2 regions of the Sporomusa intestinalis genome follow, and region 2 is predicted to be linked to the other one. Evidence: riboswitches for the same ligand, from Rfam matches in the RefSeq annotation. Region 2 holds a riboswitch; the other holds the start of a gene.

Region 1 (4,794 bases), 1.4 Mb from region 2:
GGCTGTCAGCATAACAATAGCGGTGTTTGGCAGCTCTGTTCTAATGATCCGGGCCGCCTCCAGGCCATTTAACTCCGGCATGCGGATGTCCATCAAAACAATATCCGGTTTTTGGTCAGCGGCCAGCGTTACCGCACTCTTGCCATCGCCGGTCTCACAGATGATGTCAATGTCCGGGCAGTCTTTTTCAATAATAAACCGCAATGCCTGCCGTTCCAGCTGCTCATCATCGGCAATCATAAGTGTATACATAAACTACTTCTCCTCTAATGTTGTACAGGTTAAGAACAGGCAGGCAGGCGGATAACGACCTCCGTCCCCTCGCCAACCTTGCTTTCGATACTTAAACCAAACTGCTCCCCGAAATGATGCTGGATACGTTTGTGAACATTGAGTACGCCCAGTCCGGTGCTTCGGCTCTTGCGGCCCCGCTTTTCGCCGTTTAAGATGGCACTGATTCGCTCAGGCGCAATCCCCACCCCCGTATCGGATATGACAATGGCGGCCCTGTTGCTTTCGATATAGCCGGTAATCCGGATACAGCCACCCTCTTTTTTCGGCTCCAGGCCATGAATAATGGCATTCTCGACCAGCGGCTGCAAACTCAGGGCCGGAACCGGCATCCTCAGCAGCGCCGGTTCAATATCGATCAGAGCCTGAATCCGGTCGCCAAAGCGTACGCCCTGGATGATTAAATAATCATCAATGGATTTAATTTCTTCTTCCACGGTGCGCAGCCCGGCCACGTCCCGCAAATTAGTCCGCAACAGATCGGCCAGGGCATGCACAACCTCCTGGGTCTGCTGGGCGCCCTCCAATAAAGAAAGCCGGGCGATGGTGTTAAGGGTATTAAAGAGAAAATGCGGATTAATCTGGGACTGAAGGGCTTTCATCTCCGCCGCCCGGAGCAAATTCTCCAGCTCGGCCTTTGCTTTCAGTTCGGCCATCAGCCGGGTTTGGACAATATTGGTAACACCCATTTCCACGATGTAATTGGCCATAATATACAACAAGTCGGCAGCGGCTTTAACCCGGTTCTCCGGTATCACCTCAACCCGGTCGAACAGGCCGTCCAGGATTCCGGGCTGCATCCCCGCCGCGGCCAACCGGGTAAACATCGCCTGTCTGGCATCGAAATCACTGCCGGCCAGCACGACCTGCCCGGCCAGCAGAGCCCCGACATATTGCTCCTGGACAATAATGGGGGCGGCAAAATCAGTAAGCCCGCCATGGCAATGATAAACAAACGGGCGCTGCTGCTCCATCGCTTTGCGGCCGCCGCTGTCGTCACAGGCCATGCACCGGCTCAGCCCGGCGGGAAAAGAACGAACGTAGGAACAAAAATCGGTAAATTTACTCGGTTTCGTCACCGGTTTGCCGTCAGCATCAACCACAACGGCCGCAATCCCCGTAGTTTCGGAAAATTTGTCCTGAATCTCCTGTAATATCTGGGTATTAACGATCTCTGCCAACACAAAGCGGCTAACATTTTCCACAAAAGCTTCTCCCTGTATTGCTACTTATTTATGGAGAATAGTTTTGCTATAGGACTGGTCATTTCCTGCCGCAGCCGGTAAATAATCCTCGAAGAACAACTGTTATATGGCTGCCAATTGTTGAGAATCAGGGGGCGTCAGCGCAAAATCCGCTAATCTGGCCGTATTATACACAGCAAAGGCCATGGTCCTCAGCAGAGAAATCATTAAAATGGCGCCAGTCCCCTCTCCCAGCGCCATGCCGGCCCGGATTGGCACATCATCGGCCAGAATATTGCCCAGCAGCATGGCATAGGCCATTCCCGGCTCCTTCGACATATGCGAAGGCAGCCCGTAATGCTCAACCTCTTTGTTGATCCTGGCGGCGCAGGCAAAAGCAACGGCCGTAATAAACCCGTCAATAACAAACGGGGTTTTGCGCCTGGCACAGGCGCTCATTCCGGCACAAATCGCAACAATATCCAGGCCGCCGACGCAGCGCAGAATATCCTCGATCCTGGTAAAGCTTTCTTTATGGCGTTCAACGCCTTTGGCCACAACCACACATTTTCGCTTCAACAGCTCACTGTTGGGGAGACCGGCACCATAGCCCACGACAAACTCCGGCAAAATCCCGGTCATCGCGTGCAGGACAGCCGAAGAGGTCGTGGTATTGCCAATTCCCATTTCCCCGAAAGACACCAGGTTGGCGCCGTGGGTGGTAATGGCCTGCTCAGCCATTTCCTCGCCGACCTGCCAGGCCTGGTTAAATTCGGCCGGGGTCATAGCCTCGGCTTTCATAAAGTTCTGCGTTCCCCAGGCAACCCGGCGGTTCACGCCAGCCGTCTGCGGGTTATTGATGCCGATATCAACGACGGTGTAGGGGACCTGATTAGCCTTACAGAAACAACTGATTGTAGCCCGTCCGTCCACCATATTCTGCGCCTGGAGATAGGTGATTTCCGCCGGGAAATTAACCACCCCTTCTTCCACCACCCCATTATCGGCGGCAAAAATCAGATGGTAAGGCTTGATCTCCGGCTGCAGGGTGCCCCAGGCCAACAACATCTTCTTAAAAATTTTTTCCAGCAGCCCCAGGCTGTTGGGTGGTTTGGCCATACCATCGATCAAATCGTCAACCGCTAATTGATAATCCATACTAACTCCCCCTGCTTTTTTATTTTCCCGCTTGAGAATACAATAAAAACACCTGGCCCAAAAGGGCCAGGGTTCTATTTGCATAAAATCCAGTCCTTCTGGTACTACCCCTGGCGCGGAGGTAAATAACAGCCGTAACAGGCAGGTCTCCTGGCTTACGGTTCACCGGAACACCCTTGCCTTCCCGCGAGCGGTGGCTTGGACTGGGCATTCCTCCCCGATTACAGTGGCGCGACCGCGTCGTTTAAGGATTGTCAGCAATCCTTCCGAGCTTCCCTATTCTCCCCTCTAAACAGAGGGGCACCTGTATGGTGGAGTATATTTAGTTGTTTGTTTAGCACATTCTACAGATACAACCATTATCCTGTTGCCGCAAACGGTGTTCGCAAGATGTTAAAGCATTTGATCAAAAAAGTACTATGGCGCCAGGCGGCAATAAATGACGCCGCCGCTGGCGAACAAATATAAGCTATTTTTGTCTGTAACAGCAAAAATAGTTGCCAGTAGCCGGATTGTATCATTTTTTTGCTAACATCCGGCTATTTGCCGGCACGAGTCTTGCACAAACTACCAAACAATGCTATTGTTTTAAGAACTTATGTACAAGGAGGCTGAGTAAATGAAAAAAGTCAATGAATATTTTATGACACCGATTAGCATCCTCGGCACCGACTGTATGGAACGAATTGCCGGGTATATTAAACCGATGCTGTTTAGAAAAGCCCTGATTGTCAGCGACAAAGTATTGGTTGACACCGGGCTGATTGACAAACTTCTTAACTTGCTCGACTCTGCGGGAGTATTTTATATAGTGTATAAGGATGTTGCTCCTAATCCCACCGTCGCCCAGGTAAATTACGGTTTAAAACTGCTGCGGGATAACGGCTGCGATTTCCTGATTTCTTTTGGCGGCGGTTCCCCCCATGACTGTGCCAAGGCCATTGCCCTGCTGGCTGCCAACGGCGGCGAAATCGGCCAGTACGAGGGATTGAACAAATCCAAAAAGCCGGCGATGCCGCTGATTGCCATCAACACAACCGCCGGCACCGGCAGTGAGCTTACCCGCTTTTGCGTCATTACCGATGAAGATCGCCACATAAAAATGACGATTAATGACTGGCATGTTACGCCGATTATCGCCGTCAGTGATGCGGCCTTAATGATCGGGATGCCGCCGGGGCTGACGGCGGCAACCGGCATGGACGCCTTAACCCATGCCATTGAAGCGTATGTGTCAACAAATGCCAGCCCGGTAACAGACTGCAAAGCCGTAAAAGCGGTGGAACTGATTGTCGGCAGCTTACGGACGGCCTATCGCGACGGCACTGATTTACCCTCCCGGGAAGCCATGGTGTATGCCGAATACCTGGCCGGCATTGCCTTCAATAACGCCAGCCTCGGCTATGTGCATGCGCTGGCCCACCAGCTTGGCGGCTTTTATAATCTGCCCCACGGGCTCTGCAATGCCATCCTGTTGCCGGCAGTTATGGAATTCAACCTGCCGGCAGCCGTAACCAGGTATGCCGATCTGGCCCGCGCCGCCGGGTTGGAATCCGGCAGTTGCTCCGCCGAAGCAAGCGCCAAGGCGTTTATTGCCCTTGTCAAACAACTCAACCGGGATTTGGGCCTGCCGGCACAACTCCGGGAGCTGCGGGGCTTTCAGGCGGAAGATATTCCCCAGCTGGCGGAAAATGCCTTGCAGGACGTCTGCTGCCTGACAAATCCCCGCCAGGGCACCCGGGAGGATATAGAGGCAATATACCGTTCTATTTTGTAGATATAGATAAATATATGCCCTGCAGATCAAAATTATCTGCAGGGCATATATTTTTTTAACCAAACATTGCAATACCGAGTGGTGTAACCAGCAGAGGATGGGGCGGCACATGCACCTCCCGACCGAAAGCCTTGCCGAATTCGGCCTCAAAGCCCTGCAGGTATGCGGTGCCGCCAACCACATACACCGGATAATCGTCAAACTCGGCCTGGCCGGCCAGCATATTTTTTACCACTGTCGCCATTTTCTCAACCACCGGCAATACAACCGGCATAATCCGGCGGTGCTGGTCTGCATCCCGCTTCAGCAGTTCGGCCTCCTCAAAGGTGATTTTATACGCCCCGGCTAAAACCAGGGATATATGAGTGCCCCCGGTCGGTTCAT
Region 2 (4,794 bases):
CTGATCGCACTCAGAGTAATGACGGCACCAGACGTTGAACCCTGCAGCATAGGCTTTACGCCAGCGGCAAGGTCGGGGCCGCCAAAGCTTTTATTATAGCGGATCTGCACCTTGACGTCGACCGCATCGTCCCCTAATTGCGGATTCTTAAACAAGAACCTATCGGTTAAAGCGCCGCTGGCAATGTCTGGGTGACTGTACATATTAACCCGTAGAATTGCCCCGTCGTGAAAAACCGTTTTCACTGAATTTGCAGTGTCGGCCTTCAACATTCGAATAAGCTGGTTAGACGTCCAGTCGTTGGCTGGATAATTCTCGGGTCCATACTTATAGGACAGGTCAAGGACTGCGTCTTTTTCCAGTGTCAATGTTCCTTCGACATTAATAAGATTATTACTATCCAGCGGCTGCCAAATCCCGCCGCTTTGAATGGTAATATTGGTATATTTCGTCGCACTACTCTCCCCGTTCCCGGTTGCTGCATTGAAGTAAGTTCGCCAGGTTTCGCCACTGGCAATCGTAAACCCAGTCGGATTGTTCACTTTGATATTGGGATGGGTGACGTTGGCCTCATCATATAACCGCAGTGCCGCATGAGCCGGCGTGGCATAAAGCAAGGCGGCCGATACACAGGCCGCCAGGAGCGCTCTTTTTTTCTGCGCCCCGCCGGATTGTTTCTTTCGTTTCTGCAAAAATTTTCTCTCCCCACTATGAAAATTCAAAATTGTGGAGGGGAACTGCTTCCCCTCCACGAGAAACCTTGGGTTATTTTTTGGCTTTGGCTGCGGCTACTTCTTTTAAGAATTTTTCCCGTTCGATCAACGCCGCCGGCGAGTTGGAGGCAAACGCCGGCGCGACATAGCCCTTCAAGGCTCGCGGCGCAGCCACTTCGTCTTCGTAAATGGTCACGAAATTGAGGCCGGGGAAATCCGACCCGCCGGTAAACGTGGTGAGATCGGCAAGTGTGGCAGCGGCGACTTGGCCGCCGGAATTGTAGATAGCCAAATCTTCGCCTCGGACAAACCAGGTGTTCGCATTGCTTTCCGAATACAGCAAACCCCAGAGGTAGCCGCCGTCGGTTGTAGCTTGCACCGGTATTGGAACAATACTCGAAATCAGCGCCCCGCCGGCCCCGAGAACTGTGCTCAAATCGGTCTGATACAGCCGGTAGCTAAAGGCAGCAAAGCCAGCAGTAAACTTTCCGGTAAGAATATAGGCGTCATTCCCGTCAGCGCTGAAGGTCAGCGCCCGGAAATCGAACCGGTCAGTTTCATTATCTGGATCGGTATTATTAGGAGCCGCTACGAGCAGGTCAGTGACCGCCAGCGTGCTTGGATCAACCCTCTGGATACGGGAACCGGGGTTCCAATTAAAGGGATAATTCGGCGGATAGGCCTGATCCAACTGCGGGCCGCCAACGGCAGTCAGGATGAGATGGTCGTCCGTACCATCGTTATAGGCCTGGATGCTGAAGGCATTTTGAGCCGCTCCGCCGCTTGTTGACGAGCCATAGGGGCCGTTAACGGCTACCGGTGGGCTGCTGAGCGCAAGATCCAGTTGTACTATCGTGCTGTTCAGGTAGTTGGCGCTAGGCGCGCCGGCCGTCAGGTTCGTGCCGCTATTGAATACAGCATAGACATAGTCGCCGATGATATCCAGATCGACGCCGTAGGTTTGGTTGCTGCCGACCGTCAGCGCCGGGAATTGATAATAGCCAGTCTGCGGCGTATAGGTATCGCCGTTCGGACCGTTGCTGCGCACGCGGAAGACAAGTCTGTTGTCATAGTCGATGCAATAAATATCGACTGTCGTGGCATTAATTCTTCTGGTTTTGAGGGCATAGGGATTGGTAACGCTTACGGTGCCGTCCGTCAGTACGACAGGCCCGGCCACGGGGTTGTTCCAGACAAAAGGAGTAGTATTATCGGCATCGGCTTCATAGACCAGCCAGTTGCAAACGGCGACGCCGCTTGCCCATGAGATGGAAGCCACTGCGGCCCGGTTGAGTCCGGCGCCGTTTTCGAAATATAATGGTTTGGGATCAGAACCGATGAAAGGACTGCCCCCGGCATTGGTATAGGTCGTTCTTACTCCTTTATGCACGAGGATGGCAGGAGGCGGACTGGGATTGGGATATGTGGCAGTGCCGACATCGCCTCTGGGAGTACCGGTATAAGTATACGTTCCATACATTACCTTACTAGCCATAAGTTTTCACTCTCCCATTTTTTACTGTTTACCGTATGACCGTCAACAGCTGGCGGGCTGCTGAGGTCTTTTTCTTAGTGCTCACGAAAAAAACCGCACCTCCTTGTTAGATTTCCTTATCGCAGCCTGCCGAACGCCGTCATCGCGCCCGGGCAGGACGAACAGGCTGAGTTACGCCGTCGCCGCTGCTGCTTATTGTTGTACCTTGGTTATTACGTCGGCGGTAATGTCGATACCGCCGTAGATCACATTTGCTGCGTCAATCACTACGGTCAGGCCTTTGGCTTTTGCAACGGCCTCAATTGATTCTTCGATCTTGTCGCCCACCGGTTTCATCAGTTCGTCTTCCCGCTGGGCCTGCTGGCGGGACAGCTTGTCACTGTAGGCCTGTTTGTCGGCCGGCGCCAGGTCTTTGGCGTTGGTGTCATAGTCTTGCTGGGCCTCGGCCCGCAGGCGCTGGATGCGCTGCATCAGGTCCTCAATGCCGGGGTAGGCGGCGAAAACCTGCTGGCGGTTGATATAGCCGACGGTTTGTTCGGTCTTGGCTTTGGCTTTGGTCCTGGCTTTGGCGGCCAGCGCCGGCGCGGGAGCTAACAGTCCGGCCAGAAAGCAGGCGGCAATAAGCAGGGCTAAGATTGCGCGTGTTTTGTTCATGGGTTGTATCCTCATCTAATCTCTAAATTTGTTTGTACAAGCCAGGCTTGTACGCCGGCTGTCCTGTACCATAGGGCCGGACAATCCAGCAGCTAAATAACAATAAAGAAAACACGGCTTGCGCCGAGCCTGTGGCGAAAGCGGAAGCCGATGTTGCCCTTATCCAGGGAAAGTTAACCTTTCTGTCAGGATAAAAAGACTCCCTTAGCGGGAGTGCTACGCTGACCGGCCGCAATGGGACCCCGGTTCCACGTAATCTCCTCCCTGTCGCTCGCAGGTACTATAGGCGATTGCTGGATAAGGCAGGTCTCCTGACTCCGGGTCATTGCTGGCTGCGCCTTCCCCAAGCAGTTGCTTAAGTGGCTCTGTCTGCAGTTCGCTCCCCGTTACAGTGGCGGGACCGTGCCGGTGTTTCACCGGTCTTCCCTTTTAAGCCCCGCAGGGCACCTATCCCACATAATGATGTTGTTCGTTGCAGCCTATGCAAACTGGCCGCAGAATATGACTGCCGGTTTTGACTGATATCGCTGTCCGGCTGCTTCCCTGTACCTCCTTTGTTCGCTACCTGTTGTAGGCTGGGCCGGTAAATAGCCAGGGCTTACGACGGCCGGCGTTGGCATGATAGCCGCCGTAAGCTGCCCTGCTGTTGCCGCAGGTCTGGCAAAGATGTCCGTACAGGCAGTTCTCCCGGCAGGCGGACTACCTGTACGCACTATGACAATAATTGCCGTTTGGTACGGCAATTATGATACAACTGTGTCGTAACGCAACATGGCTGGGTGCGAAAAATCCGTTATCCCTTCACAAGTTTTCTATTGTATGTTCACAATGGCAAATAAAAAGAAGCCTCCTGTGATAACAACACGTAAGGAAGGCTTCTGCTTGTAGCCCGGAAAAAACTGCCGGCACAAAACACGCACTAATCCCCTCCCTATCGCTCGCAGGTCAACGGTGATTGTCATGCAGGCAGTTCTCCTGGCTCTGGGTCATCGCTCCACCAAACCTTCCCACGACAGAGACGTCGTACCGTCGACACATATGTGTTCGGCACTAGCCTCCTTTAGAGGCGTCGCACCGTCAACTCGTGCGTGTTCGGCACTAGCCTCTTTTTGAGGCGTCGCAGTGGTATAAAACATGGCTTTGCTCCCCATTACAGTGGCGGGACCGCGCCGGCTTCCAACCGGCTTTTCTATAAAGCCCTTGCGGGCACCTGCATCTTATTGTATTTATTTTTGTTTTAAGTAGTGTGATTTCCTAATTCTGACAATACCACTTTTGTAATGTTTTGTCAATAGGTTTTTTAGACAGGTACTCTTGCGGCAAGCGGCAGTTTCCGCTTGCCTGCCCCCGCCCGGACGGGCTATAATAGCCTTAGGGTGGTGAACGGATGGAAGCATTATTGCAACAGATCCTGGGCGAGATGAAAGAGCTAAAATAAAAAGCTCCCGATCTCTCGGCAGCTTTTGCATTCCCTGGTGGGATTAACTGGACTCGAACCAGTGACCCCTACGATGTCAACGTAGTACTCTAACCAACTGAGCTATAATCCCGTAGCACATAACATATTATAGTAAGATTGCAGGCAAAAGTCAAGCATTAATTAGGCCTTAATTTTGTCCGGCCAGAAACAGGCAAACGCTACTGGCGCAGTGGCGTTTTGTTGAGACATAAGAACGACGATACCCTAACGGGCATCGTCCTATAGGACTTGGCTTGTGCCAAGTCCTTTCTTATTTTTAGTACAGGATGTTATTGGCAATAACCAGGCGCTGAATTTGGTTGGTGCCTTCGTAAATCTGCATAATCTTAGCGTCGCGCATGTATTTTTCCGCCGGGTATTCCTTGGAATAGCCATAGCCCCCCAGCACCTGGACCGCGTCAGTGGTCACCTTCATGGCGGTGTCGGCAGCAAAGCACTTGGCAATGGCCGAC

Evidence for each region. A riboswitch is a leader RNA that binds a small molecule or an ion and turns the genes downstream of it on or off. The one in region 2 is predicted to bind cobalamin.
Region 1: another riboswitch for cobalamin. It lies ahead of ACZ481_RS06500 (nicotinate-nucleotide--dimethylbenzimidazole phosphoribosyltransferase); the one in region 2 lies ahead of ACZ481_RS13450 (OmpH/Skp family outer membrane protein).

Annotation. Positions count from the first base shown of each region.
Region 1 is NZ_AP042390.1:1,429,137-1,433,930, reverse strand. Features, by position in the region: gene ACZ481_RS06510 (response regulator) at 1-252, opposite strand, end outside; gene ACZ481_RS06505 (sensor histidine kinase) at 282-1,496, opposite strand; gene ACZ481_RS06500 (nicotinate-nucleotide--dimethylbenzimidazole phosphoribosyltransferase) at 1,599-2,633, opposite strand; cobalamin riboswitch at 2,757-2,956, opposite strand; gene ACZ481_RS06495 (iron-containing alcohol dehydrogenase) at 3,253-4,410, shown strand; gene eutJ (ethanolamine utilization protein EutJ) at 4,466-4,794, opposite strand, start outside.
Region 2 is NZ_AP042390.1:2,860,291-2,865,084, forward strand. Features, by position in the region: gene ACZ481_RS13440 (TonB-dependent receptor domain-containing protein) at 1-692, opposite strand, end outside; gene ACZ481_RS13445 (hypothetical protein) at 766-2,208, opposite strand; gene ACZ481_RS13450 (OmpH/Skp family outer membrane protein) at 2,401-2,862, opposite strand; cobalamin riboswitch at 3,146-3,328, opposite strand; cobalamin riboswitch at 3,811-4,091, opposite strand; tRNA gene ACZ481_RS13455 (tRNA-Val) at 4,336-4,412, opposite strand; gene ACZ481_RS13460 (acyl-CoA dehydrogenase family protein) at 4,599-4,794, opposite strand, start outside.